DNA from 2 places in the Pseudobacteroides sp. genome. Region 2 is predicted to be linked to the other one. Evidence: riboswitches for the same ligand, from Rfam matches in the RefSeq annotation. Region 2 holds a riboswitch; the other holds the start of a gene.
What was found. A riboswitch is a leader RNA that binds a small molecule or an ion and turns the genes downstream of it on or off. The one in region 2 is predicted to bind glycine.
Positions count from the first base shown of each region.

Region 1: another riboswitch for glycine. It lies ahead of glyA (serine hydroxymethyltransferase); the one in region 2 lies ahead of VIO64_RS04805 (3-phosphoglycerate dehydrogenase family protein).

Region 1 is NZ_DATCTU010000045.1:84,590-100,231, reverse strand. Features, by position in the region: gene VIO64_RS08285 (hypothetical protein) at 87-263, opposite strand; gene VIO64_RS08280 (replication-associated recombination protein A) at 265-1,623, opposite strand; gene glyA (serine hydroxymethyltransferase) at 1,725-2,960, opposite strand; glycine riboswitch at 3,078-3,159, opposite strand; glycine riboswitch at 3,163-3,272, opposite strand; gene VIO64_RS08270 (YbjQ family protein) at 3,455-3,778, shown strand; gene VIO64_RS08265 (hypothetical protein) at 3,878-4,801, opposite strand; gene VIO64_RS08260 (copper amine oxidase N-terminal domain-containing protein) at 5,285-5,818, opposite strand; gene VIO64_RS08255 (hypothetical protein) at 5,925-8,984, opposite strand; gene VIO64_RS08250 (hypothetical protein) at 9,546-9,677, shown strand; gene VIO64_RS08245 (S-layer homology domain-containing protein) at 9,779-13,357, opposite strand; gene VIO64_RS08240 (hypothetical protein) at 13,739-13,918, opposite strand; gene VIO64_RS08235 (nucleoside recognition domain-containing protein) at 14,464-15,642, shown strand, end outside.
Region 2 is NZ_DATCTU010000032.1:55,711-71,352, reverse strand. Features, by position in the region: gene trmFO (methylenetetrahydrofolate--tRNA-(uracil(54)-C(5))-methyltransferase (FADH(2)-oxidizing) TrmFO) at 1-812, opposite strand, end outside; gene topA (type I DNA topoisomerase) at 893-2,974, opposite strand; gene dprA (DNA-processing protein DprA) at 2,999-4,108, opposite strand; gene VIO64_RS04830 (DUF2161 family putative PD-(D/E)XK-type phosphodiesterase) at 4,302-5,027, opposite strand; gene VIO64_RS04825 (sensor histidine kinase) at 5,113-6,309, opposite strand; gene VIO64_RS04820 (substrate-binding domain-containing protein) at 6,405-8,486, opposite strand; gene VIO64_RS04815 (YifB family Mg chelatase-like AAA ATPase) at 8,509-10,044, opposite strand; gene VIO64_RS04810 (A24 family peptidase) at 10,152-10,955, opposite strand; gene VIO64_RS04805 (3-phosphoglycerate dehydrogenase family protein) at 11,146-12,312, opposite strand; glycine riboswitch at 12,433-12,509, opposite strand; glycine riboswitch at 12,513-12,633, opposite strand; gene VIO64_RS04800 (cohesin domain-containing protein) at 12,866-15,642, opposite strand, start outside.

The DNA of each region.
Region 1 (15,642 bases), on a different contig from region 2:
TTACTTGGATTTCTCGTAATTAGATTAGCACTTTGGATATAATTAGTCAATACATTTATAAAATTTTACGCCTCGCAGATAAGCGATCATTCTTCTCTATCTCTTTTTTTGCTGTTAAAATCTTTTCTTAAAAGAAACCAGTATGTCAGTGCAACAATTGCATATACAGTAAGACTTTGAACCATATATAGATGAATAAAGACTATATTGACCAATAATAGAACAAATCCAGCCAGCAAAAGCCATGCAACAACTCTTTTCATTTTATAGACCCTCCCTTTTATCCTTGTTTCTGTTTTTCCATCTGTCAAGCCATTCCTTTATTCTTGCCTCATATCCATTGGCTGTCGGTTCATAATAGACCGTACCCCTCATTTCCTTCGGCAGGTATTCCTGATCAACAATATTCCCCTGATAGTCATGTGCATACCTGTAGCCTTGACCATATCCCAAATCCTTCATTCCATTAGCAGGTGCATTCCTTAAGTGCATTGGAACCTCTCCTGTCCGCTTCGTAGAAACATCACTTAATGCTTTGCCGATAGCCTTGTAACTGGAATTGGACTTAGGGCTTGTAGCAACCATGACTGCCGCATGTGCCAGGATAATTCTGGCTTCCGGCATACCGATCATTCTCACCGCCTCTGCAGCAGCAACAGCTACTTGTAGTGCAGATGGATTTGCCATTCCAACATCCTCCGATGCACATATTATTATCCTCCTTGCCAAAAACACAGGATCTTCACCTGCATATATTGCCCTTGCTAGATAAAAAACTGCCGCATCAGGGTCACTGCCCCTCATTGATTTTATAAAAGCACTTATATTGTCATAATGACTTTCGCCTGATTTATCAAATGTAATATGCTTTTTTTGCACACACTCTTCAATTGTTGCCAAACTGATGTGAATTATACCGTTTTCATCAAGCTCAGATGTAAGCACAGCCAGCTCTATGGAATTTAGTGCTGTTCTTGCATCACCGTTGCTTATTTCTGCCAGATAATCAAGTGCATCATCATCCAATTTTACATCATAATTACCCAGTCCTCGATCTTTGTCCTTAAGTGCATTTTTTATTATGCTCTTCAGGCTCTCAACGCCAAGGGGCTTAAGCATAAAGACGGAGGATCTTGATATCAAAGCTTTATTTACTTCAAAGAACGGATTTTCAGTAGTTGCACCTATAAGCACAATCGTGCCGTTTTCCACATATGGCAGCAACGCGTCCTGCTGTGATTTATTGAATCTGTGAATCTCATCTACAAACAAAACAGTCTTTCCGTTAGGATTCAATATAGGGTTTTGGGTATCTGATGCAATCCGTTTAATATCTGCCACTCCCGAGGTTACCGCATTAAGTTTTTCAAACCTGGACTTTGTGGTAGATGCGATTATCCTTGCAAGAGAAGTTTTCCCAGTGCCAGGTGGCCCGTATAGTATGATTGAAGCTATTCTGTCTGCCTTGATCATTCTGTATAGAAGCCTTCCTTGCCCTACAATTTCTTCCTGTCCGAAAAATTCGTCTATAGTCCTCGGGCACATTCTGTATGCAAGGGGTTCCTTTTTATCTCTTGAATCTTCTCTTGTATTTTCTTTTGTATCATCTTTCGAGTTTTCCATTGATATATCCCCCCTCCTTCAATCGCCGAATTTCCCCAGACGTTAACAAGACTCAGGTACTCCTCCCTGAGTCTTGAAATACATTTCTATGGATATTTATTTTAATAAAGTGGATATTTGCCGCAAAGAGTGCCAACCCTCTGAACAACCTTCTCCCTGGAGTTGTCAAAATCAGTAAGTGTCATATGAATAAGTTCTGCAATCTCCTTCATATCCTCTTCCTTCATGCCCCTTGAAGTAACAGCAGGGGTACCTATTCTTATACCGCTTGTTATGAAAGGACTCTGTGTATCAAAGGGGATTCCGTTTTTATTAACTGTTATGAACACCTCATCAAGCATAAACTGAGCTTCTTTACCTGTAACATTTATATTTCTCAAATCCATCAGCATAAGGTGGTTGTCTGTTCCGCCTGAAACTATGTTAAGTCCTTTGTCCATGAGGCTCTGTGCAAGAACCTTTGCATTCTTAACTACCTGATTCTGATAAACTTTGAATTCATCTGTCATTGCCTCTTTAAAGCTAACAGCCTTCGCAGCAATCACATGCATCAGAGGTCCACCCTGAAGACCCGGAAAAACTGCCTTGTCTATCATTTTAGCATACTCTTCCTTACAAAGAATCATACCTCCACGAGGTCCCCTTAAAGTTTTGTGGGTAGTAGTTGTAACAAAATGTGAATAAGGAACAGGGTTTGGATGGATACCCGCAGCTATTAATCCTGCTATATGAGCCATATCCACCATCAGGTATGCTCCCACCTCGTCGGCAATTTCCCTAAAAGCCTTAAAATCCAACTCTCTAGGATATGCACTTGCACCTGCAACTATGAGCTTTGGATTGTTTTCTTTTGCAAGCTTCCTTAATTCCTCATAATCTATTCTAAAGTTGTCGTTTCTAACTCCATAAGGTACTATCTTATAGTACTTACCAGATATGTTTACAGGGCTTCCATGGCTTAAGTGGCCGCCGTGAGCAAGGTTCATACCTAATACTGTATCACCTGGCTCTAAAACTGCAAAAAACACCGCCATATTGGCCTGAGCGCCTGAGTGGGGCTGAACGTTTGCATGCTCTGCTCCGAATATTTGCTTAGCCCTTTCGATTGCCAGCCTCTCTACCTCATCTACAAATTCGCAGCCTCCGTAATATCTTTTTCCAGGATATCCCTCTGCATATTTATTTGTAAGCGGTGTACCCATAGCTTGCATAACTGCATTGCTAACAAAATTTTCAGATGCAATAAGCTCTATTTTGTTCCTTTGACGGCCAACTTCGTCTTTCATAGCCTTTGCAACTTCTGGATCAATTTTTAAAACTTCATCAATATTGTACATAAAAATCCTCCTAAGCATTTATAAATAAAATGTGATTAATCAAATGTATAGATTTTATAGACATTAAAAAAAGCCAAACCCACATGATTTGACCTCTGAAATCAATTATACACCTAACTCTGTCCTTTTGCCTGAGAGATTATTCCCACATCATCTGTGGCGAACTTGCCCCTTCGGCGCCTTGACGGTCTCTCCAGAGGTGCGTCCTGTTATAGTCTTTTTACCTGAAAGTGTAGCTTCTTCGGTGTGCCTTTATATATCACTTTTACCTAAAGCTTATATATTAAAAGGCATCTCTCCCATAACACTCATCCGCAATATTTTATTAATCTTTAACAAATTAATTATAATAACAAAAATAATTTATGTCAATTAAATGCCTAAATTTTTTTATGCCAATGTTGTAAAATCCTTTTAGAATGTAAAAATCAATTGATAATGGTACTCATATGATATAGAATAAGCCTAAACAAATTCAAATTAAGGAGGATTCAATGGATCGTCGTTATATAACAACAACTTTTTCATTTGATGACAAAAAAGTAGTATCTTACCTAGGCATTGTAAGGGGCATCACTGTTCGTTCGAGAAGTATAGTAGGAAACATAGGTGCAGGAATTCAAAGTATATTTGGAGGAAACATATCTCTCTATACTGAATTATGTGAAAGAGCCAGACAGGAAGCGTTTGAAATCATGGTACAGCATGCCGATCAGATTGGTGCAAATGCCATAATCGGAATGAGATATGACGCCAATGAGGTTTCACAAGGCATAACCGAAGTTTTATGCTATGGAACGGCTGTCAGAATAGAGTAGAGACCCTAATTCCCTATATATTGAGAAAGGGGCCTTAGGCCCCCCTTATACTCAACCATATCTAAATCGGCTTATTTTTATTATAGTGATTACTAAAGTCTACATATCCTTCACTGTGGAGAAATAAGTGTCAAAATCTTGTACCATTCCTCCAAACTGGATTAATACTTCTCTTAGCTGTGTATATTCCCATTTGGAAATTTTATGGGCATTTTTTTCTATATATCCCCTAATAGCAGGTAATGCTCTTCTATCTCCATATACACCCAAAGCATTTGCTTCGATGAATTTGTAGCTGCTTTCCTTAAAATATTTCTTTAATTGGTTGTAAACAGCATCAGATTTGTTTTTTGAACCTATTCTTGCCAGACTAATTAGCAGAAATCTATAAACCTGACCTTTTTTGTCACTGCTTTCAATCGCACTTACTACTCTTTCGATAGCAGGTTCTCCGATTGCCTGTATGGCATTCATAACTGCAGTCAATGTGTTTGCATCAGTCTTTTGATCTTCCATTTGTGATACTATCTTAAATAAAGGCTCTAATAATTTTGTGTCCCCAATTATTTCTGCGGTGTGCATTACAGCCTTTTGTCCAAATTTCATGCATTTTTGCTCATCCAATTCCAAAGAATTCAACATGGCTACCAAATCATCCAAAAGTTTATCCTGACTAGCCTTTATGTGTTTGGCCAGACCATTGGGGATTATGCCTGCGTTTTCAACTTCAAAAGCAACTACCAAATCTATCACATCAGATAAATTATTTAAAATTCCGAAATACTGGAGAGGTGTCATACCGCCGATTTCCTCATAGGCGATATTTTCCCAGGAGTTCATCACATCGTATGACTCAATAACAACATCGGAAACCATTTTTGTATATACTTCGTCATAAGTATTATTTCTAATTGAAGCTTCAAGATACTCCTTATTTTCGTCCTGAAACTTTTTTGCATGCTTCTTTAATTCACCAGACAAGCTTTCAGATATAAATTTGTGCTTTTCGTTAGTAACTATCATTCCAACACCTCATTAATAAAGTTTATATTCACTTGGTTTTAAAATCATTTTTAATTATAACATATATAACCCAAATGTGCTATTAAACTAATTCGTTCAAGTTAATATTGATTTTCAAAGGCTATGTCATTGTTAGAGGTATTTTTGTGTAAAAATAGGTTTAATAATTGTACGCATTGTTAATAAGTGATAATATTTATGTGGAAGATCAACTGGAAATATCAGTTTTAGTCCTGTAATTACATTAAAGCAGATTTTCCTCTATGTATTTGTTGACTTTTAGCTTATAATTCTCAAAGGTATATTCAGGTTGGAAGTCTTTCATAAACTATGCGTTCCAGTTCTACATCTTCAAGGTTTGTATAAATATAATTGCGTCCGTCTATGACTGCAAAACTAGTCCGTGTGCGTTACCCTTTGATATGTTTTTCGTTAGTACTATTTTGGGGTAACAATTTTATGCTTCTAACAATCTTCTCCATATCAGTGTAATCTCCAGTTGTACTGATCTGTACCTGATGCAGCTTCAGGATTAGTTGAGTATATCCATCCATCTGGAATATCTAAAGATATTCTATTGAAATTAGTAGTCTGAGTGCTTTCTTGCACTTGGGTATTATTATCAGTGATCTTTGCCGTCCTTGTTTCTCCGTTCCATGATACAATTGATCCAAGACTCTCAGAGATAAATCTTAGCGGAACCAATGTCCTATTCTGTATTATCTTGGCTGGTACATCAAGCTTTTTATGAATGCCGTTTATAGTTGCATCAGTACTATCTACTTTGATATTAACCGTTCGAGTACCTTTTACTCCTATTGCTGTTCTCGTATTCGCGTTCCAGGTAACAACAGCACCGAGAGCCTCAAAGATCGCTCTTACTGGTACAAGTGTCCTTCCATTCTCTATTACCGGAAACACATCAAATTTAACTATATTGTTATTAACTATTACTGTAATAGGATTAGCTGCTTCATGTACTATAGTAAGATTCAAAGTAAATATTACAGCAAACATTGCTGAAATTAACCTTTTTTTTCAAAATAAACATATTATCGCCCCACAATTTTATTATTTTTATTCTATCAGAATATAAAACATAATTGATTAGCACAAAAATATTTTACACACTGTTTTCATCCCTTAGTTGTGACTTCTCAACAATACTTATTTTGGGGTAGCTTTCCATAGTTTGATTGAAGTGCCTTGCTACAACCATTATATCTGTGATGTTTATTACTGAATTATTATCTACATCCATATCCGCCAAATAATTAGAATCGCCTTTAGAAGTATTAAAGGCTTTTGCAAGTTGAATTATATCGGCAATATTAATGCCTCCATCTTGGGATCCAACCAAATCCCCTACCCACAACTCAATTGGCGATTCAGGCAGAGATATAGAAATATTGTTATTATCTATAATAACATCCTCTATCTTCCTCTTTAAATAGTTATCCTTACTTATCTCAATATCATACCCTTTATCTGATCTGGGGACATTTGTAATTTCAAAATACCCGTTTTCATCAGATATAGCAGAAAACTGAGTACCAGATAATGATATATTGAATCCAGCTCTTAAAGAATTCAACAAGCTATCTGTAAAGTCCGGCTTGATATACCCTGTTATTTTGGATGTGTCCTGTATCAAAGTATTGCTGATTGTAAGTGTATAATCACCCACTGACAGTATTGATTCGTTATTGACAACAATATTATATACATTATTAGCTATTAAATTACAACATAAAGTATTGTTACCAACATCCGCGTATTGAATATACATACCATATGTGTCATAAATTTTTATGATAGAATTCATATCGGTTTTTATTTTAAAATAGTACGTACCCGATGTTGGAGGAATAAATTTAAATGCATCATAATCTTCCGGATAGTTTATGGAAGCGTTAGTATCACCAATTTGTACTATGGAAGCTTCTTTCATAGTGTTACCATTGTCATCTGCATGTGGTGGATAAATACAAATATTATAAGGTTCAACGTGTTTATACGATTTTATGTCAATGAAGTAAATTTGATTTTCCTGAAGAAAATAATAAAAATTAGAGGTATCTAATTTATAATAATACTTATCAATAATATTACCTTTTTTATCATATAAATATATATCATTGCTGTCAATCTCAGGCACTGATATACAATACAAACCTTTAACGGTAGTTGTTAAATTGAATGTATCGCAATCGCCATAATAATCAACTCTGCCAGATACGGGAACTTCCTTTCCCAATGTTTTTGAAAAGCTGGGTGTATTCCCAAAGTCATCTATAATTGGTCCTTTTAAAGTAAATGAATAGCTAAATGTTGCTAGATCTACGTCATTTTTAATGTAAATATAATATGTTTTATCTTTGGCTAAAGAAAAATAAGCTTTTGAAACATTGTCAGTAGCACCGCAATCTTTGCTCACTGTATTGCCATCTGAATCCAGAATTCCTATAGCATTTCGCATATATGTATAAGGACCAATGCCGGGATTGACTTTTGTATTAATGTTATCCATGCAGTACATACCACTTATTAATGGTTTAAAGGAGAAATAATCTTCATCGCAGTTATTGATTTCTCCTTTGATCTCGGTATTCAATTGGATTTCTGTTGCTGTTTCTACTGAATTTCCATAATCGTCTTCACTTGATTCTTTAAGTTCGAATGAATATCCGAAGGATGAAGCATACGCATCATTTCTAACAATAATATAGTATGTTTCTGCTTTTTTCATCTTGAAATACGCCTTTTCACCACTATAGTTAACTCTTGCACTAAGGTTATTGGAATCAATAATTACCAAATTGCTTGAAGGATAATTACCAATATAGTATATTCCTGTATCTGAAGGCTTAAAGTAAAAGAAATCAATATCATAATGTAAATTTGCATATCCTACAATAGGACTATCCAATTGGATTTCCTTTGCTGTATCCTTTGAATTTCCTTCATCATCAATTGGTCCTTCAAGAGTAAAAGAATAATCGAATATTGAACTTTTGAAGTTATTTGAAATAGATATATAATATGTAGTGTCTTTCGTTAGATTAAAATATGCTTTTTCATGGCAATAACCAACACTTAAATCATTGCCGTATGAGTCAATAATTCTGGTGATGTCACACAATACGGGAGGAGAACTATTTCCAACTATTTTAAAGCTGTCCATGCAGAATACACCATCAGTTGAAGGTCTGAAAGAAAACCAGTCAATGTCAAAAATGTAGTTATTACTACCCTTAATTATAGTATCCAATTGAATTTCCCAGGCTAATTCTTTTGCATTTCCATAATCATCTTCAATGGGCCCTTTCATTGTGAATGAATAGGAAAATGTAGAATCAGGAAAATTACATTTTGTAGAAATATAGTATATAGTATCTTTTTCTAACCAAATGTATGGATCTGAATCTCTATAATACACTATTCTTATAATTTTTCTGTTTTGATCAAAAAGCGTAAAATTTCCATCAAAGGTGGCATACCCATTAGTTATCTTAAAGTCATCTATGTAATACATTCCTTCAACAGAAGTTCTAAAACTAAAAACGTCGCTTTCTCCAAGTAAACCTGCAATACCATTAACCTGATTATACATCTCAATTTCATATGCTGAATCGGTTGAATCCCCATAATCATCAATAAATGGCCCTTTTATCTCAAAAGAATAATTAAATGTTGAATTTACTGAGTTGTTTGATATGGAAATAAAATAAGACTTGTCATTACTCAGATTTAAACATGCCCTAGAATTGCCGTCATAATAAATATTCATATTATTACCGTCAGAATCAATCATCTGTAAAACATTTTTTATATTAGGAACCGGATTGTAGTTGCTGATATTTGATAACATAAATCCGTATATAAAATACTTCCCATTTGCTGAAGGCGTAAAACTGAAAAAGTCCCTGTCATTCAGGTAATCCATTTTGCCCATAATTTTTTTGTCCGTTTGGACTTCTTGGGCTGATTGTTGGAGTAATGGATTTATTGTGGGTGTTGGTGTACAGACAAATGTTGAATACACGCTTTCCATTACTGTTGGTTCAGGTGTCTGGTAAACAGATTGTTCGCTATTAATTGGAAAACCTATATTGAAATTCGCAATTAATACAGAAAGTACAGCCAAAAAGCTTAACATCTTTTTTATTCCACTAGTAATCATTTCTTTCTCCCCTTTTTAAATTTAACTCATAAGTATTTCCTAGCATATAAAAAATTTTATATTATTTAATAAATAAATCTTATCATTTGTATACTTAATTATCAACAAAGGGTTAATTTGATTAACAAAGATTAAAATAATGAAATAAGTGAAGATACATAAATCAATTGAGTATCTTTCGAAAAATGGCCTTCACGCCCACAGGGAAAAAGGTTGGAGGTCATTATTATTATTATTAAAATTCAACTATTAAAATTTTACATAAGATTCCAATGATTCAAATTGTATATTATAACACTGATATGAATTATTGAATTAGATGGACATTCAGCTATTATATACATAAAGTTTAAAGTTTTTTATATTTTTCATACCTTTTGTACTATTATTTTCAAACCCGGTAAAATACTCTTATTAGATTTCTAATCATAATTAATTTTCAACAGAATAAAAACTCAAACTCTTACAAATTCTATATACGACTTTCATTAAAGAGCTTTCAAGGTAAAACATTAGTTTTTAACATTTAACTATCTATTTATAAAGAAAGGAGTCTAACAAATGAACAAGAGCAAGAAACCTAGAACAACTATTACACCAAACTCTCAAAACAAGACTGAACAGGTGATAACTCAAAATGCAGCAAATCCTGAATTTAAGAATAAAGCAAAGGGTAAGCTAATTGATAAATAAATAATAAATAAAAAGTAGTTGTACAGTATTATATGTATTATATAAACACCGCAACTACTTTCTGTCTATTTTTACTCAAGCAAACTCATTAGGCAACCCCTTTATTTATTGTCCACTGTTACATTAATTAACTTTACTGAACGATTTATCATTACAAAGGACTCCGCCCTCGTTACTTCCTTTTCTGGATAAAACATATTTCCAGGATATCCTTTAATAATATTCATTTCAACTGCTTTTGCCACATACTCCAAAGCCCAAGTATGAATGTTCCCTGAATCAGTAAAACTCAATTCTGTGCTTTGAGCCTTTCCAAAAGCAAATGCTCTAATTAAAACAGCAGCCGCTTCCTCACGGGTAATATATTTGGAAGCCTTAAATGAGCTATCATCATACCCAATCATAAGCTTATTCTCAAGAGCTGTTTCGATATATGGTTTTGCCCATTCAGCAAACTCTCCTGCATCTTTGTACTGGATGGAACCTGTATTGACTATCTTAAGCTTAAGCACTGATACAATAAGCTTAGCCATTTCAGCTCTTGTAATTTTAGAATCTGGCTTAATAGTATTGTCATCATATCCACTCACAATTTTGTCTTTCATAAGTTCCGAAATATCTGTCTCCGCCCAATGTCCTTTTATGTCCTGGTAGCCTGAAAATGCTTCAGGTATTTTTTCTTCCGGAACAGTAACTATAGTCGGTGTTGTAGGAGTATTAATATTGTTTGTAGATGTATTAGCATTTGAAACTATTGTTGGGTAATTCACCCTCACCACACGAACCTTGTATGTTTTTTGCGTTTTTTGATCTTGGGCAATTACAGTGAAACTTAAGTCGTTATCACCGATTTTCAGATCAAGTACTCTTGTGTTTCCGCCTGCAATAGATGCACCTGCATCATATACACTTGCAGCTACTGAAATACTTTGCGTGCTGCTAGATACATTTATCTGGTATTGGGTTTTTGATGGTGAAAACGCGGGTGTCAGTTTTCCTTCACTCGAAGTAATGCTTTTTAAATCCGCATTGTCGGATAATACATTGACGGTTCGGATGCTTGGAACTGCCGCGTTTCCCGCTGAATCATACACTGAGTAGGTTACTGAATAACAACCTGGAACCAATGTATCTACATTGTTTTGCACAAGAATTTGTTCATCCTTTATAATGTCAAAATTGTCTGTTGCACTTGCTCCTGGGTCTATGTATTCACTCCCTACAACAATGCTTGTGATGCTGTCACCATTAATATTAATGCTAGGGTTTGTTTTGTCAAAATAAACCGAAGATGTCACACTTAAAGGTTGCCCCACAAAGTTTTTTCCATCTGCATTTTTTTCAATTGACGAATAATCGCTTATAGTAACCGGAATATAGCCTTCGGTATTATCATCGCTCATTTTATAAACCGCTGACCATACACCTTCTTGTTTGGTTACCTCCGCTTCACTTCCGCCGATCATTACCTTAGGTGCTGTAATAGCTTCACTTGGTGTTATTGTTAAAGTGATTGTATCTCCTATCTTTGCAAATCCATTATTCCTGTTACTGGATGTCACAAAGTAATTTTTGATACTGACTTCCGGGGAGCCAACCTTTTCCCAGGAAGAATATGCAGTCGTACTTTGGTTGTAGGGCAAGCCTTCCCCGTCATCAGTGCATGTTATTTTAACACGGATATACTCATCCCTATCATCTGAAGTCAATTTATATGAGTCCTTTGTTGCACCAGCTATATCTGTTACATTCAAGGCCTCTAAGCCTGAAGTTCTTTGCCATTGATACGAATACGCCAGATTCCCTGATTTTAAATCAGTGTTATCATTCCACATACCTGTTGTTGCATTCAAGGTTTGACCCACCCAATAACTTCCTGATACAGCAGGTTTCGTTGTGTTGCTTGGCGGATCATTGATGGGCTTTATTGTTATGTTAATTTTTGTTTCAATGACTTGACCATCACCATTGTCTTGGTTAAGTACCACCAGGTCCGTTCCACTGTAATTTAATACTGGTGTATATATTACAACCCACTTTCCATCTCGTATTCCAGTATTGGCAGTACCATGTGAAGGATTTGTCTTAATGCTGTAGCTGGTACTTGAGCCATTCCCTTGTGGCAAAAGGATAAGATTATCTTTACTATCCTCATCAAAGGAGGAATCCAGCATGATTGTGTAATTTAACTTTACATTAGCTGAATAATCATAATCTTCAACTACAATTTGTTTGAAGCCTGCACTGTAATTTTGAGGATTCCAATAATCAACACCCCTTAAAGTATAAGTCTCAAACCCTTTTGTATAGTTCTTAGGGTTCCAATAAGCTTCATCCTTAAGTACATAAGGTGTAAAAGCCCTAGTATAGTTTTCAGGGGACCAGTATGTTTCATCTTTAATTTTATAGGATTGAAATAAATTATTTGCTGTATTTGATGGAGCCCAATATGCTTCATTTTTTATTGCATAAGGCTTCCAATGGGAGGAAGTTGCACCTATTTCATTGATATTTGCATTGGTATACCTTGAAGCAAGTATACTTGAACCGTAGATAGTATATCCCCTACCATTTGAATCTTCCCTGGAACATAAATAATAATTGTTTGTCTGTTTGCAATATACAATATCTCCCATATGAGGGCTCATATCAAAAAAGTCGTTAATGATTACGAAGTTATAGTCTTGGGTTACCTTATAGTATGAGCCTTTATCCGAGAAATAATCTCCGGCAGCATGCTTTCCGCTTATGACACCAATTGTCCCTTGTGGTGTATACGATCCAGTGCATTCATAGTAACCACCGTTAAAAGAAACTTTATCTCCAGTATTATATGTCTTTTCTACCTTCCATTCAGGAACTGTTTCCAAATATGGAGTATGAGCTGTTTTTACCTCATAGTAATTGTTGTTGTATCTGATGATATCTCCTGTTTTATATGTACTTGTTATATTCCAATTAAAGACTTTATCTGCTTCAGGCGTATGCTCTTCTGTTACCTGATAGTATTTCCCATTTCTCTCAACAATATCTCCTACTTTGTATGTGTTCCACATTTGCCATATTGTATATGCATCCAAGGTGGGAGTATGTGGGCTATTAACTTTATAAGCAGCTCCACCATATGAAACAATATCTCCTATATTGTAGGTTTTTCCTACTTGCCAGGGCATTGCCTGATCTATTATGATACTGTGGTTACTGATGCATTCATAGTGTTTGCCATCATATAGTAGCACCTGTCCCTTTGTGTAAGCTGCACCGTTTGCACCATCCCAAGATTTGCACGGGTCCATGGCAGGATACAATCGCACATTGTTAACATCCTTATCGTTTAGTTTTCCATCATAGTTTAATATGACAAAATCGCGTTTTTTGAGGTTGGTTCCTGTCACCTTATAATGGTTACCTGTCTTCAACAGATTTGTCCCTGTCAAACTTCCTTGTCCATCAAAATCAAATTCCAAAACGAAATTATCAATGGTATTGTTATGTACAACATCATCATAATCGTTTGTAAATTTAATCTGAAGCTTGGCATTTTCGTTCACCGATTCAATTCCCAAAATTACACCGCTCGATGTAATATCTACTTTTGTAGAATCGGCAAAAACTCCACAAACAGGAGATACCACCACAACCATAGATAAAATTAAAGATAATACCCTTCTTTTAAACATTCTTCCTACTCCTTTTTATTTATTTCCTCCAATGGACTGATAGCATTTAAATTTTAGCCCGGAGGCTGGAATTAAACAGCACCCTCTCGGTCCCAAGCCAAGCACTCTTCATTGAAAATGATTCAATTACTGGCTTAAAGATACATAAAAAATCATTTGTCGCCAAGCATATGCAGTGTTTTTAGTCATGATTAATTTACCATGCCAATGATCAATTTTTGTTTGCTGACGCTTGCATATCCATTTAAAGCAATGCTGTGCCAATTTTATCAACACTTCATTCAACTTCTCTTTTAGATCAAAGGTAGCATAGCATACGTATTCTTATTATAAATGTACTAATAAATCCTGAAATGCTCATAACACTAATGGGAAATATATTTATCTTCCCCTAGCTCCATCTATAACGCCTGCTATAAACGCCAAAATAGGTATACTTGCTAAAAAAGTAGCAGTAATAATGCCAGACAATTTTAATATCCTGCTCTTTTCCTTGTTACCTATAAAAATTAATAATATAGATACTATCAAACTTATTATATATACAGCATATGTTTCCAAGTATGATTCCTCCTATAAATTATTACTACTGTTGCCATAGGCTCTATCTATCACTATTTTTAGTATATCATTTCCAAATTAACATTAAAAGTACTTTATAAGTGCTCAATAATCTGTTAAACAAATAATTGATCGAATAATTGTTCGTCTGGCTTTGTCCAAGGGTAAGCTGAACTATAGGTTGTCCAACAAAGTTCACTGCACCAACTCCTTCATAAAATGCACGTAATACAATAGGAATAGGACCTAAATTCAACTCTTTGAAGTATCTCATCAAACAGATTATGAATATACTCAACTGAAAAATCACCAAACTGCAGATTGTAGCCATAATAAATGGTTACAGTAAATTTTGATATATTTTTAATATTTTACTTATTTTTTAATAGAATACTAGAGGATACTTTTTAAATAGGGTAAAAACTTTGACTACAATTATTTTAATTTCAATAATAATAGTACTTGCATTACTATTACTTTATAAACCTGTTAAAACAATTTATCTAAGACCCCTGATTCTTCCGATACTATGTATTATCTTCATAATGTCCATTGTTTTGTTTCCAAAAACCTCGGTATCAGCTGCATTAAAAGGCATCAATATATGTTTGAATATTGTATTCCCTTCTTTATTTCCTTTTTTAGCTGCATCAGAGATTCTGAACAGAACAAGTTTTACAAAGGCAGCAGGCATACTCCTAGAACCCATTATGAGGCCGCTTTTTAACGTCCCCGGCTGCGGTTCTTTCGCGGTTGCCATGGGTATAACAAGTGGTTATCCTGTGGGTGCAAAAATCACCGTTGACCTGAGAAATTCAGGTCAAATCTCCAAGTATGAAGGAGAGAGACTTCTGGCATTCACAAACAACTCGGGGCCTCTCTTTATCGTGGGGGCGGTTGCTACAGGAATGTATGCAATGCCTCGCCTGGGTTTTTTTCTTTTACTGTGCCATATACTATCGGGACTTACTGTTGGCCTATTATTTAAGTATTACTGTTTTGGAAAAACTAAACCTAGGGACAGTAAAAACTCAGCTGCAAATAAAAATTTCCCGAGTAAAGTTCCAAATAATACTTTGGATCGCCTTAAACAGGAAATACTTAAAAACAAAAATTCCAAGGGTTCATTCGGTGCAATTTTTGGAGATGCCATAAAAAATTCTGTATCCGTTATGCTCCTTATAGGAGGTTTCATAACCTTCTTTTCTGTACTTATCAATCTTCTGATAGACATTGGCGTTATAGAAATAATATCACTACCCTTTACATTTATATTATCGTTTGCAGGTTTTACAAGCGAGGCAGTTTATTCTTTGATATGCGGTTTTTTTGAAATAACTACAGGATCAAATATGATTGCCAGCACCGGAAACATTCCCTTTGCATTGAAGCTTTCTCTAGCAAGCATGATAATAGGCTGGGCAGGCTTATCTGTGCACTCACAGGTATTGGGAATTGTATCACAATCAGATCTTAGCATAAGACCTTATCTTGCAGGAAAATCTCTGCATGGCTTAATTGCTTCAGTATATACTTATGTGTTATTTAAGTTGGCAGGGCACTATTTTGATTTTGAAAGCCAGGTTATAGCATCTTTCGAAGGGATTACAGAGTACAATTGGCTCGAATCGTTTTTATATTCCTGCAAAGTATTGGTTTTTGCTTTTATATTTATGATTGTTATATTGGGTATAATAAAATTTGTTCACCTTGCAAAGGGCTTA
Region 2 (15,642 bases):
TCTGCATTGTCCTGCCTCAGCTGAACTACAGCATAAGGCTCCTTTCCTGTATTGGGATCTACCAGACCTACAGGCTTTAAGGGGCCGAATCTTAGCGTATCCTTTCCTCTTTGAGCCATGCTTTCTACAGGCATGCAGCCTTCAAAAACAGCATCCTTTTCAAAGTCCTTTATCTCGGAAGTTTCTGCATTGTTAAGCTCATTTAGAAAATGCTCGTATTGCTCCTTATTCATAGGACAATTGATATAGTCATCTGACCCTCTGCCATATCTGGCAGCTCTAAAGGCCTTGCTCATATCAATGGAATTGTATTCAATAATAGGTGCTGCCGCGTCGAAAAAGTACAGGTATTCCTTTCCGATCAAACCACCTAAATAACCTGAAAATTCTTCAGAGGTAAGGGGCCCGGTTGCTATCACGGTAATCCCCTCTTCCGGCAGGCTCTTTATTTCCTCGTTTATAATTTGAATGTTTTCAGTTTTCTTTAAAATATCGGTAACCATTCCGGAAAAATTGGTCCTATCGACAGCCAGTGCACCTCCTGCTGGCACAGAAGTATCATCTGCACACCTTAGTATGATAGAATCCAATATTCTCATCTCTTCCTTCAAAAGGCCCACTGCATTTTCAAGCTGTGCTGAACGCAGTGAATTGCTGCAAACAAGCTCCGCAAATGTTTCTAGATGATGTGCCGGTGAAAATTTGCGGGGCTTCATTTCATAAAGCTTTACCTTTACACCTCTTTTGGCAATCTGCCATGCAGCTTCGCTGCCTGCAAGGCCAGCTCCAATAACATTAATATAGTCAGTCATTTATCCACATTTCCTCTTATTCTTTAGTCATTCTTTAGTTATTATTTAGTTATTATTTAGTCATTTATAATTATCCCTAATCATTCTTTAGGCTTTACATAATCGCAGCCTTCTTTACTGCATTTAATGGTCTCCTTCTTTCCGGATGCATGAGAAACCAAAAAGCTGTCGCATTTAGGACATTTTTCATCGGTTGGCTTATCCCATGTCATAAAACCACAGTCAGCTCTATTCTCACAGCTAAAATATTTTCTTCCCTTTTTAGTCTTTCTTATTACAACCTTGCCACCGCATTTTGGACAATTAACCCCTGCCTCTTCGACAATAGGCTTTGAGTTCCAGCACTCAGGAAATCCGGGGCAAGCAAGAAACTTACCGAACCTGCCCATTTTTACAACCATATTTTTACCGCATTTCTCGCAAATAACATCAGAAACCTCAACAGGTATTTCTACCTGGCCAATGCTTTCCTCTGCTTCATTCAATACAACAGCAAAATCTTTGTAGAATTCTTTCATGATTTCCACCCATCTTTTGCCTCCAACCTCCACTGCATCAAGTTTATTTTCCATTTGAGCAGTGAACTGAACATCCACTATATCTTTAAAATTATTTTTCATAATATCCGTTACAATTTTGCCCAGCTCTGTTGGAAAAAGAAATTTCTTATCCTTTTCGACATATCCCCTTGCAAGGATGGTAGTAATGGTAGGGGCATAAGTACTTGGCCTTCCTATCCCCTTCTCCTCCAATGCTTTTACAAGTGTTGCTTCTGTATACCTTGGCGGAGGCTGAGTAAAATGCTGTTTGGGATCAAGCTTTTTAAGGTCAAGCTCTTCACCTTCTTCTAAAACAGGTATATTGGTTTCGGAATTTTCTCCTTCATCATCCCTGCCCTCAATATATACTGACATAAACCCTGGAAATTTCACCTTCGATCCTGTTGATTTAAAAATATAATCGCCGGCATTTATATCTACACTCAATGTATCATATACTGCAGATGACATTTGACTTGCAACAAATCTTTCCCAAATAAGCTTATACAACTTATATTGCTCATTGGACAATGAATCCTTAATTTGATCAGGCTCCATACTTACGTAAGTAGGCCTTATGGATTCGTGTGCATCCTGGGAAGCGGATTTATTTTTATAAATCCTTGTTTCCTGAGGTACAAACTTTTCTCCGTATTTCTCCTTAATGTATTCCCTGGTCTCGTTCTGAGCCTCATTGGATACTCTTGTGGAGTCAGTTCTAATATATGTTACAAGACCCATTGCACCATGGCCCTTAATATCGACACCCTCATAAAGCTGCTGTGCAACCATCATTGTCTTCTTAGTGGTAAACCCAAGCTTTCTTGATGCTTCCTGCTGCATTGTACTTGTTATAAACGGAGGTGCCGGGGTCCTTTTCTTTTCACTTTTCTTTACCTTGGTTACAACATACTTCTTGCCATCAATAGATTTAATTATTTCATTTACCCTTGCTTCATCCTTTAATTCTATCTTACCTTCCACGTTTCCATGAAACTTTGCGTTGAAGGGAGTTTTGCCTTTTATCTGGTTCAATTTTGCATCAATAGTCCAGTACTCTTCAGGATTAAAATTTTCTATTTCATCCTCCCTGTCGCTTATAAGTCTTGTAGCAACTGACTGAACCCTACCCGCACTTAATCCCTTCTTAACCTTTTTCCATAGCAGAGGACTGATTTTATAACCTACTATTCTGTCCAATACCCTTCTCGCCTGCTGAGCATCAACCAGATTTAAATCAATCTTTCTTGGAGCCTTTATTGCATTTTTAACAGCATTTTTTGTAATCTCATTAAATGTGATTCTACACCTGTCATCTTCGCTTATATTCAAAATATTGGCCAAATGCCAGGATATAGCCTCACCTTCACGGTCAGGGTCAGTGGCAAGATATATCTTTTCTGCGTTTTTTGCTTCTTTTTTTAATTTTGCAATAAGATCGCCTTTACCTCTAATTGTTATATATTTAGGCTCAAAATTGTTATCAATATCAACCCCCATTTGGCTCTTCGGTAAATCCCTTACATGGCCCATGGAAGCAGTTATTTTATAACCCTTGCCCAAAAACTTTCCTATAGTTTTAGCTTTTGCAGGCGACTCAACAATTACTAAATTACCAGCCATCATAATCCTCCGTAATCTGCTTTTTTAATCTTTTATCTTAAAAACTTTACCGGGTATTTGCTCTATTACCCCTTTTAATTCCAGCATTACAAGCAGAGAACCTACAACCTTAACACTAAACCCGCTCTTTCTTGTAAGTTCATCTATGTGCAAGGGCTCAAGCTTAAGGCATTCAACCAGTCTTCTTTCATCGCTGCTAAGCCCTTTAAACAAGGCTTCATCAAAAGTCTTGTCATTTTTGATACTCCTAACGTTGTCAGTTATACCATAGTTAATTAATTCTTCCAATATATCTTCTACGCTTGTAACAATTTTTGCTCCGTCTTTAATCAATCTATTTGTACCTTTGCTATTTATGCTGTTTATATTTCCGGGAACTGCAAAAACTTCCCTGCCTTGTTCTAGTGCAAACTCTGCTGTGATTAAGGAGCCGCTTCTTTCACCTGCTTCTATAACCACTACTCCGATAGCCATTCCGCTGATAATCCTGTTCCTTGCAGGGAAGTTAGAAGGAAGTGGAGGTGTGCCGGGAGGGTATTCGGATATAACCGCACCATTTTTGGCCACTTCCGAAATAAGCCCTCTGTTTTCAGGTGGATATGCAATATCTGTCCCACACCCTAAAACTCCAATTGTCCTTCCCGTTTGTACTGCTCCCTTATGTGCATTAGTATCTATGCCTCTTGCCATGCCGCTAACCACCGTCAAACCAATACCAGCTAAAGCATAAGACAAGGTCTCCGCCATCTTTTGCCCATAGGAGGTTGCTCTTCTTGCCCCCACTATTGCAATGCATTTTTCATTTTTTAGTATATTCCCTCTTACAAATAAAATTATCGGCGGATCATATATATTTTTCAAATAATATGGATAGTTTTCATCTCTAATAGTAATTATATTTATTTTCTGCTCTTTTGCTACTTTTAAATGTTTCATTGCATCTTCTCTGTATTTTCCATTCATTAAGGAATTAATCCCTTGACGATTCAGAAAGGATGCCTTATTTAATTCTGCCTCGGAAGCACACCATATATTCTTTGGATGCTCAAAAAACTTGAGGAGCTGGCCGCATTTAACGCTGCCTAATCCTGGTATTGAATTTAACCAAACCCAATATATAAGTTCATCTTCCATATTTATACCTCTTTTATTGAAGTATGCAATCACTAGGCTATTATACCATACAAAACACAAATAACAATAACTTTATGACTATAATACTAAGTGTTTTATTTTTTTATATTGTTCCACAGATATATATCGTAAAAATTTGGATAAATATTAATTACTATTTAAATGCTTATAATATTTAAAAACTGATATATAATTATTGATCATTATAAAGTATTTTGTTCTTATAATGCTCTGCCAGTTCGGGGTATTCATCAAGTGCTCTTTTACCCGCATCACTGAGCCCATAAACACTTTTTTCATGTTTATAGAACCAACCGTAGAAGTTTCTATTTAAAATACTCCACGTTTTATTTGGGTCTGTTCCATATTGAGTAATTTTTTTTGCTGTCATTGGACCGAACATATTAAGGCAGCATGCTATATGAAGCGAGTTTTCCTTATAAGCTGTTACAAGTTTTTTTCCTCTGCTGCCGCCAACATTCAGCTCCATAGTTCTACCCTTAAGCTCTTCAACAAGCTTCAATCTTTTATCTTTACTTTTTTGTCTGCTCGCCTGAAAATCGAAGGGCTTTGGTGAAATAGGAATTTCCACAAGGTTTTTGCCTTCTAATGAAACAAGAATCAATCCTAACTCAAGCCTTTTAATGAGATTGCATATATCTTTCCATTTGGATGTACCTATAAGCTTTTTTGGCTTGGGAACAGCAATATAAACAAAATCACCAAGCTTTTGCCTCTTTACTGCCTGTGCTAGCAATTCAACACTTAAGTTTCTCTTGAGTTCAATTATTGTCAGCTGTTCATCCTTGGTTGCACATATATCACAGTAATGGGCCTCGCTCCTTACCTCATAGCCTTCCTTCACAAACAAATCATGTATAGGTTTATACAAATCAATTTCCAAAAAATCTTTTCCCATAAAAACAGGCCTCATTATTCTATGATTTTATTTACAACAGAAATTATAGAATAACTGGCCTTAATTTTCAACTATATAAACTCGACTAATTATTTACATTTGGAATGGAAATTGTAAATGCGGTTCCTTTACCCTCATGGGATTCAAACTTAATGTCTCCTTTGAACTCGGTTTTTATAATCTGATATGAACTGTATATACCGAGTCCTGTACCGTCTTTCCCCTTTGTGCTGACCATTTCCTTAAACAGTTTATCCTTTATATTCTCCGAAATTCCCCCAGCGTAGTCTTTTATTAGTATTTTTATCTCATCCCCTTGTTTATCTATCATCAGATCAATTATGCCCCCATCCTTATATGCCTGAGCGGAATTAATAATAAGGTTGTTTATAACTTGAATAAGACTTATAAGCCTTCCCTTAAATAAAGCATTATCACTTATGTTATACTGAGGATTTAATACGCACTTATGTATTTTCAGCTCATCTTTTATAATAATACCAAGCCTCTTTATCAAATCGGCTGCTGTAAAAGAATTGTATGGTGATATTGACCTTGAGACGGTTTGATCCTTTAAGGTTTGGACCAAATCCCGAAGATAAAAATAGTATTCCTGAATATTTGTAGCATAGGATTCCATATCTTTTGCTATTTCTTTATGGTCTTCATTTGTAACTGCAGGATCTCCAATAGAAAGGTTGTATTCATTTATAAGTTCCCTAAGAGTCTGGATGGAAGTGCCGATACACATTAGCGGAGTTTTCATATTATGAGATATACTACCTGTTATTCTTCCTATGAAATACAATCTCTCATTATCAATAAGGGTTTCATGTATTTCCTTCATCTTAACTTTAATTGACTGCTGCTCCTCTAGCAAGGCACATATTTGTCTTTTTTGCATGCATGATTTCTTTGCAGAAAGGACTTCTATCAGCAAATTATTTTTTAAACTTGATTTTATATAGCAGCTGTGTATATCGTATGCCGTAAACATATCCAAACTTGGGAATAATTCATCGCTTTCGACCAACAAAATTATTTCTACTGTAGAACTTATATTCCTTATTGACTCAATCATTGACATTTCCGAATGATCAGGATTATTTGTACTTAGGATCACCATATCTATATTACCGGATTTTAATGCATCCTGCATATCCAGCTTGTCGCTAAAAAAGTGCAAATCTACCTCATGCATTTGCAGAAGCTCTTTTTCCTCTGGCAAAAAAGATGTATCATTGCTATGAATAAGTACTTTTATTATGCTAGAAGTATTCAAATCCTGTCACTCCTTATTTGTTATTTCCTGAGGCATGATTAATAAATTTATATCGGAAGTTATTTTTTGATGGTGCCTAGACTTGATCAAAAGCTCTATAAAAAGAGCTTAATATAAAACGTTGTTCCCGCTGTATCATCTATGTTAAAGTATAAGTCACCGCCAAATCTTCCTTTTATTGTAGAGTATGAAAGCATAAGCCCGATACCTGTAGCGTTTTTGCCTCTTGTAGTAACCATCTTTTTAAAAATTGATGACCTTATTCCCTCAGGTATTCCAGTTCCATAATCTTTAACAGAAATAAGAATGCAGCCTTTTAACTGCTCAAATCTTATTTCAATCATGTCCGAATCATTCTCTTTATTGGCGTGAGCTGCATTAATCAATATATTGTCAATTACCTGAAGCAAGTTTATAACTTCTCCTGCTATTCTCAATTCAGGATTCGTTTCTATTTTTATATTAATTTTCTGAGTACTCAGAATTTCAGACTTTCTTATATGATTCTTAATACCTTCAATAAGGTCGCTAATGCTAAAGCTGTCCATATTTTTTGTTGTAAACTTGGCGTACTGGTCATTGATCTGATCCAAAACATTAGTCATATACCTTAAAGTAGAATCAATTCTTTCTATCCACGAACCCATATCTTTAGCTATATCGTGATGATCTTCCATTGTTACGGATTTGTCATCAATTGACTTTTCATATTCTTCTACCAGAGAATCCAGTGCAACGGTTGAGCCTGCAATTGTCATTATATGTGATTTTATATTATTGGCTATGCTGATTAATAACTGACCTAAAGTTGACATTCTTTCCTGCTCACTTAATTGTTCACTCATTCGTTCCTTTTCTAAAAGCATAAGTGCACCTTTTAATGTATTGCTTATCTGTCCCCTTAAAAGTTCAAAATTTATAACATCATCACTGTCAACCTCAAAACAAACAAAACCAAAATGTTCACTATTAAAAAACAATGGCTTTACAAGATATGTAAACTGCCTGTTATTAGGTATAAAGTTATCAGGCACCAGCATCTTTGTTTTAAACAACATGTCCTGTAATACTTGTCTTTCGTTATCATAATAAGCATACATAAGCTCTGAAAAATCCGGTATAGTGCTATTAAGATTTATGGGTCCTTCCTGGTATTTAATAATAAAACAGCTTTTGATGTTTAACTTTTTTAACGCTGTTGTTAAGAGATCATAAAGTGTTTCAAGGCTATAGGTTTGTAAATTTTCATGGATCTTAAAATTAGATATTGCCCTTATATAAAAATCCGAAAAGGTAGAAGATCTATTGGTATTTGAACTACATCCACAGGATTCTCTTACTACCATGGAGGTAGGAAGCTTTATCACATCAGATACTTCTGTACCGTTAATCTCCTCAATAAGCAGCTCAATAGCCTTTTCGGATATCATGTCCATAGGCTGACTTACAGTGGTCAGTGAAGGTGTTATTATTGCCGAATTGTGAGCATTATCAAAACCGCATACCACAAAATTATCTTTATAATCAAGGTTCATGCTTCTGAAATATTTAATGGCTCCAATTGCCATTTCATCATTGGCACATACAAGGGCATCAATTTTTATATTATTTTTTATTATATATTCTGCTGTTTCCCAGCCGGTCTCCGACTGGAAGTTACCGCTAAAAATTATCTTATCGTCAACCTCGATCTTGTTTTCTTCCAAAACGCTTATGTATGCACTAAACCTTACATTGGCTTCATCATTACTTAAAGGCCCCTTCAAAAACCCGATCTTTCTAAATTTATGATAATTTACCAAATGATCCACTAAGCTTTTCATGCCTTTTTTGTTATCCACAAGTATGCTGGGTACACCCGGAATATTTTCATATATAGAGACCTTTGGAATACCTTGGAACTCTTTGATATAGTCAATAAAGCAGTCCATTGAAACCTTATTTATCAAAGTCCCTGTTGCTATTATAAGGCCATCAAGTCTTGCAGCATCAGCAAGCTTGTAAACTATGTTATGCTCTCCGCTTATATTATCAGTATTAAATAGAATCCTTCCCTCATAAGTGATCAGATTGACATCCAGCTTCTCTGCCGCTTTTCTTATTGACGTCCAGAAAAGCGTCTGAAAATCTCCATCAATTTCATTTACAAAGAAACCAATATTCGGTCTTCTTCCCATAAATAATCTCCCTTTCAGAATTCTATCTTCCCCAGACTTTTCTGTCCAGACTTCTATATTGAATTGCCTCAGCCAGATGCTGTAGCTTGATATCAACACTCTCATCCATATCGGCAATTGTGCGGGCTACCTTTAATATTCTGTTATGTGCCCTTGCACTTAGCCCCAATCGCTCAAAGGCGTTTTTCAAAAGTGCCTTTCCTTCATTATCCAGTTTGCAGTATTTGCTTATCAGGGAGGAAGTCAGTTGGGAATTGGAAAATATTCCAAGACCTTTATATCTTTCAACCTGTATTTTTCTAGTCTTATTTACCCTATCTCTAATTACATGGGATTTTTCCCCGGATTGGGTACTGTCCAGGTCTGCATATTGTACCCCAGCTACTTCTATGTGCAAATCAATTCTGTCCATAAGGGGACTTGAAATCTTTCCAAGATATTGCTGTACTTGCTTTGGTGAACAGCAACATTCCTTGCTTTCATCCAGTAAATTACCGCATCTGCACGGATTACCACAGCAAACAAGCATTGTTTTTGAAGGATATGAAATACTTCCGCTCAATCTTGATATGGTCACATAACCATCCTCCAAAGGCTGTCTCATAACCTCAAGTGCTTCTTTGCCATACTCCGGTACCTCATCCAAAAACAAAACTCCGTAGTGGGCAAGGCTGATTTCCCCAGGTCTGGGGACATTTCCTCCGCCTATAAGGCTATAGCGTGATATTGTATGATGTGGAGATCTGAAAGGTCTTCTAGTCATAAGTGGTGTCTTTGCAGGAAGAGTTCCCGCTATACTATGAATTTTAGTAACTTCAAGGGCTTCCTCAAATGTCATGGACGGTAATATTGAAGGGATTCTTCTGGCAATCATAGTTTTCCCAGAACCTGGGCTTCCGATAAGTAAACAGTTGTGACCACCTGACGCAGCCACTTCCAAAGCTCTTTTAACATTTTCCTGACCCTTAACATCAGAAAAATCAAGTTCATCCTCGGTGTTTTTGCAAAAAAGTCTATCGATATCTATAGTGTAGGGATTAATTTCCATATCTTTATTCAAGTGCCTTATTACATTGATAATATTCACTGCCGGAAGAACATTAACCCCTTTGACAACTGCTGCTTCCTCAGCATTATCCACTGATAGTATTATGTTTTCAATCCCTTCATCCCTTGCCCGCACAGCCATAGGCAAAACACCATTAACAGGTCTTATTTGACCGTCTAGTGACAACTCACCTATAAACATATATTTATGTATTTCACTTGTATTTATCTGCTCTGTGGCTGATAATATACCCAAGGCGATGCCTAAATCAAAATGGGATCCTTCCTTTCTTATACTTGCCGGGGATAGGTTTACAGTAATCCTTCTCACAGGAAATTCCATCCCTGAATTTTTTATGGCAGCCCTGACTCGTTCTTTTGACTCCCGAACAGCAGCATCACCAAGCCCTACAATATCAAAGGAGGGAATTCCGCTACTTATATCAGTTTCTATTTCCACAACATATCCATCAATGCCAACCAATCCACAGCTTTTAATTCTGGAAATCATAAGGGATCAGCCTCCTCATTAATTGGGTGGATGATAAACTGCCAGTAAAACTTAAATAATAAAAACATATATTAACTTATTTATTATCGGATAAAATTTAAGATTGTTTAATAATTATTAAACTGTAAATACCAATTTAATATATCAGTACCATAAAGGATGGTGGCAAGAGTACCCAATACGATAGCTGGTCCAAATGGTATAGCTTCTCTAAGCTTCTTACGCCTGATTATCATCATCACAATTGATATTAGTGAGCCAATGATTGCTGAAAGTATAAATGACACTATTACCATCCGCCAGCCAAGGAAAATCCCAATTGGTATGAAAAGCTTTACATCTCCCAATCCCATTGCCTCTGTCTTGTAAATAAATAGGCCAACTATTCCTATTAATAAAAGCACAAGAGAAACTGAGGCCCCCCCAAGTACAGGATTCCACCAGGCTCTATCCATATAAATCGGAAACTCATAAAAAAGATTATAGACAAATACCAGAAGTGCACCCCCCAGACCTGCAAACAACAAATCGTCAGGAATAATATAGTAGTCCATGTCAATAAAAAACACTGCTATCAATACTGACATCAGATAAAGAAATGCAAAAAACTGTATTGTAAAATCAAACTTTAGATACAAGAGTACACAAACAACAAGGGCAAACAGAGTAATCTGAATGGGTCTGCCAAATATTTTACTTTCACATTTGCCGCATCTTCCGTGATGTAAAAAGAGGTTTATTGGGAAAAGCATTTGAAGCGGTTTGAGCTTTGTGCTGCATGATCTACAAAAAGGCCAAGCCCATGTAACGTCTTCAATGTCATTTTCCACTACTTTAGGAATTCTTGATGCAATTATATTTAATAATACTCCAAGGAACAAACTAAAAATTGATAATAATACGATTGCCATTTGCAGCCCTCTTCCTGTTTGTTAATTGGCGGTGCTATCATACAATTTTTATTATATTGGATTAATGATTACTTTTCAAGTCATAGTAAACTATAATTCCTTAGAGTGGTATAACATAGACAACAATTTCTTAAAATACAAAAAAGTTTGCAGGCTGCTTCAAAGAAGGCCTGCAAACTTTCTGCCTTTATTACTCAATAATTCTAACCATCTTAATCCCAGGAATACTCTTGACAGCTTGATATATCTGTTCATTTACTTTTCCGTCTACGTCAATCATATTAAACCCAATATTGTTTTTATGATGAGTAAGCATGTCTGCAATATTTAATTTATTGTTAGCAAGTATAGTTGTAACCTGTCCTACCATGTTAGGAACATTTTCGTGTGCGGTTAATATTCTTGTGCTTCCTGATCTCACCATATCACAATCCGGGAAGTTAACTGAATTCTTGATTGTACCCCTTTCAAGATAGTCCTTAACCTGATTAACAGCCATAACAGCACAGTTTTCTTCCGACTCAGGTGTTGAAGCTCCAAGATGAGGTATAGTAATGACTTTATCATTTCCAATCAATTCATCTTCAGGGAAGTCGGTCACATAGCATGCTACAGTTTCATTTTCCAGAGCCTCAAGCATGTCTTTATTAACAACAAGACCTCCTCTTGATAGATTTATTACCCTTGCTCCCTTTTTCATTATAGCAAACTTGTCTTTATTGAACATTCCTTTTGTTTCAGACCCAAGCGGAACATGTACAGTAATGTAATCACATGTAGACATAATCTGATCAAGGCTGGTTGCTCTAATTACACTGCTTGAAAGCCCCCATGCCGCATTAACCGAAATAAAAGGGTCATATCCTATAACTTCCATACCCAATGAAACAGCATCATTTGCAACCATAACGCCTATTGCTCCAAGACCTATAACGCCAATTCTTTTTCCCTTAATTTCAGGGCCATCAAATTGGGATTTGCCCTTTTCCACCAACTTAGGAACCTCATCTCCCTTGCCTTTAAGTGATTGAGCCCAGTTAATTCCCTGGCAAATGCGTCTGGATGACAGAAATAATGATGCTAATACAAGCTCCTTTACTCCATTGGCATTCGCACCTGGGGTATTGAAAACAACTATTCCCTTTTGCGTACACTTGTCGATAGGAATATTGTTTACTCCTGCTCCTGCCCTTGCAATAGCCTTGAGGTTGGGTCCGAACTCCATTTCTAGCATATTGGCACTCCTAACCAATATAGCATCCGGATTTTCTGCATCATTTGATAATTTGTAATGATCCACCGGCAGCAATTCCAATCCTTTTTCAGAAATACCGTTGAGCATTTTTATATTAAACATAAAAGCCCCTCCCTTTTTGTTTGTTTACTAAGTAAAATTTATGCAAATATAAAGGAGTCAAACTCTAATAGAGTGACCCCTGTGATAAACACAATAATACACATAAATAATGTGAATTAGCTCTGTCCTTTTGCCTGAGAGATTATTTCCTTAACAGGAACTTGCCCCTTCGGCGCCATATATTGGTCTCTCCAGAGGTTCGTCCGGCTGAAGTCTCTATACCTGAGAGTATGACTCCTTCGGTGAACGGAATGTGTTATTAACTCTTTAACCCTTAAATATAATTAATAAAACAAACAGTTACTCTCCCTCAACCATCATCCGATAATATTAAATATTCAATTAACTTTAATTATAATAATCTATACCATTGTTGTCAACAAATTTTACCTATAGTCAACCTTAATGTTGTCGTAAAAAATTATGGTGTAGAATACGACACAATTTCCTAAATATTTAAAAAACTTCACATAGCAGTTTAAAGATAATTTCTCCAAATTGCTATGTGAAGTCAATTCACTAAGATAACACTTTATTTATATTCAGTATTTAGTTATTCAACAATTGCAGATGCCTTAATTGATTTACGGCTTGGGTCAGAGAATGATCCCATCTTAGAAATCTTTAAGCTGTCGGAATCAGATGAGACATCAGCTTTCAATTTTAATGTTATGTTGGCAAATACCCCATTTTCCTTTATAGGCATGGATCCTTGTGTAGCATCGTTAAACAGGAATGAGATAGCACCAGGAGTTCCGAAATAACCGACAAAATTAACTATTGGTAAAGTTGCAATTAAACCAGCATCAACACTTACTACTTCCATAACACTAGTATCGTAAGAAAGTCTAAAGTCACAGTTATTTAATCCTTCTTCAGTAAGCCCTTCGAATTTAACCGGTACTGTTACAGTGCTGCCTGCTTTACCGTTGAAGTCCTCTACAATAACTCTTAATCCATCAGCGACAGGAGTTGGAGTCGGCGTAGGATCAGCTGCTGCAATAGTTACTTTTCCTTCTGCGAAGGATGGCAATATCTGGGATATTTTGCCGTTTGAGAATGCTGAGAATGACCCTACACGATTGAGGCTTAGCTTGCAATCCCCAGATGTAGCATTATCCTTTATTTTAGCCTTTATTACAGCAAACACTCCATCAGAAACTATCTGTAATGAGCCTTGAGTTGCATCACTGAAAAGGAATGATATATACCCCTGTGAATCAATATTGGATGAGAAATTGGCTACAGGAAGCTGAACTATTGATCCTGCTGTTATGCTCATAATTTCAAGTGCATCCTTATTGAACATCAATTTGAAATCACAGTTGTTTATACCGTTTGCAGGCACACCATTAAAGTTAACAGGAATCTCTATTACATCACCTGGCTTACCTTTTCCATTGCCTATTTCTACATTCACTTTCAATGCCGGATTAGTAGGAGTAGCAGTTGGTGTAACTGTTGGTGTTGGAGTATTTGTTGGCGTTGGAGTACTTGTTGGCTTTGGTGTACTTGTTGGCTTTGGTGTACTTGTTGGCTTTGGCGTACTTGTTGGTGTCGGTGTGAAGGTAGATGTTGGTGTAGGAGTATATGTAGGTGTAGCAGTTGCTGTTGCCTTTACAGCAATTACAGTCACCTTTCCGTTTGTAAATACAGGCTCAACACGAACCATGTTTTTACTTGAGAAAGCACCAATACTACTTAATGTTATTTGGTAATTTCCTGTTACATCAGGATTTAAAACTTTAAACTTGATATTTGCAAAGACACCGTCTTTTATTATTGGACTTTGACCTTGTGTAACATCACTATAGAGGAATGCAACAATTCCATTATTGCTGTTTGAAGTAAAGTTAACACTTGGAAGAGTTACTATATCACCTGGGGTTACACTAGTAATACTTAATGCACTGCTGTCAAATGATAATCTAAAGTCACAATTATTTATACCTTGTTCAGGTACATTAGTGAAGCTTACAGGCACTATGGCTTCCTGCCCTTCAACTGTAACATTTCCAATATCAACCTTTACTTTTAATGCAGCAGCATTTGTAGGAGTACTTACAGGTGTTGCCGGGGTTTCAGTAGGTGTAGCTGTTGGTGTACTCTGTGCCTTATTAACAATTAATTCACCATCTTTTGTACTGGCTTTTATAGCAACCATATTCTTACTGGAGAAAGAACCCACTTTGATAAACTTGATCTGATATTTACCTGCTGGTGCATTTTCCTTAATTTTTACGGTGATATTTGCAAAAACACCATCTTTAACTATAGGATTTAAACCCTGAGTTGCATCACTGTACAGGAATGATATGATTCCTGCACTCTTGTTAACAACAAAGTCAGTCAGAGGACTTGGTATAATATCTCCAGCCTTTACTTCAACAATATCCATTACACTGCTGTCAAAAGAAAGTCTGAAGTCACAGTTATTTACCCCATTTGCAGGTACGTCACTGAAGTTTACCGGAACAGTTACAACACTTCCAGCGTCACCCTGCTGGCTGCCTACAGTCACATCAATCTTGTTTTCAGAAACTATAGGTGTAGGAGTAGGTGTAATTGTAGCACTTGGCTTGATTGAAGCAATGGTAACATTACCATTAGTTGATGTTACTTTTACAGATTGCATGTTTTTTGTTGAACATGCACCCACACTGCTGATTTTTATGTCGTATGTACCCGCTATTGCAGTACTTTTTATTACTGCCTTGATTTTTGCAAACATTCCCTTAGTTACAATCGGGTTAGACCCTTGAGTAGCATCGCTGTATAAGATTGATATCTGTCCTGCCTTGCTGTAATTGGCAGAAAAATCAGTTAATGCAGAAGGAATTATAGCTCCAGCCTCAACATCTTTTATTTGTAAAACGTTGCTATCATAGGAAACCTTGAAGTCACAATTGTTAATTCCTGTTTCAGGAATATTCTCAAATATTATTGGAATATAAATTTCATTTCCAGGCTCACCATTTGTGTCTCCTATTTGAATGCTTACCTTTGCATTTGTAACAACAGGAGTCGGTGTAGCCGGTGTTGGTGTAATTTTTGATGCAGATACTTTAATAGTACCTCCATCTATAAATGCGTCAACCGGTGTCATCTTGTATGCTTCAGATGGACTAATGCTTGATATTGCCCCAACTTTTGAGGATACCAACATGTAATCCCCTGCAGCTGCACTATCCTTTACCTTTAGCTTTACACTTGCAAACAAACCGTCATTCTTTATCTGATTTGAACCTTGTGTAGCATCTGCAAACAAGAAAGATACTGTTCCGTTACTCTTTGCATAAGAATAGAAATTTGTTGAGGAATTGTATATAA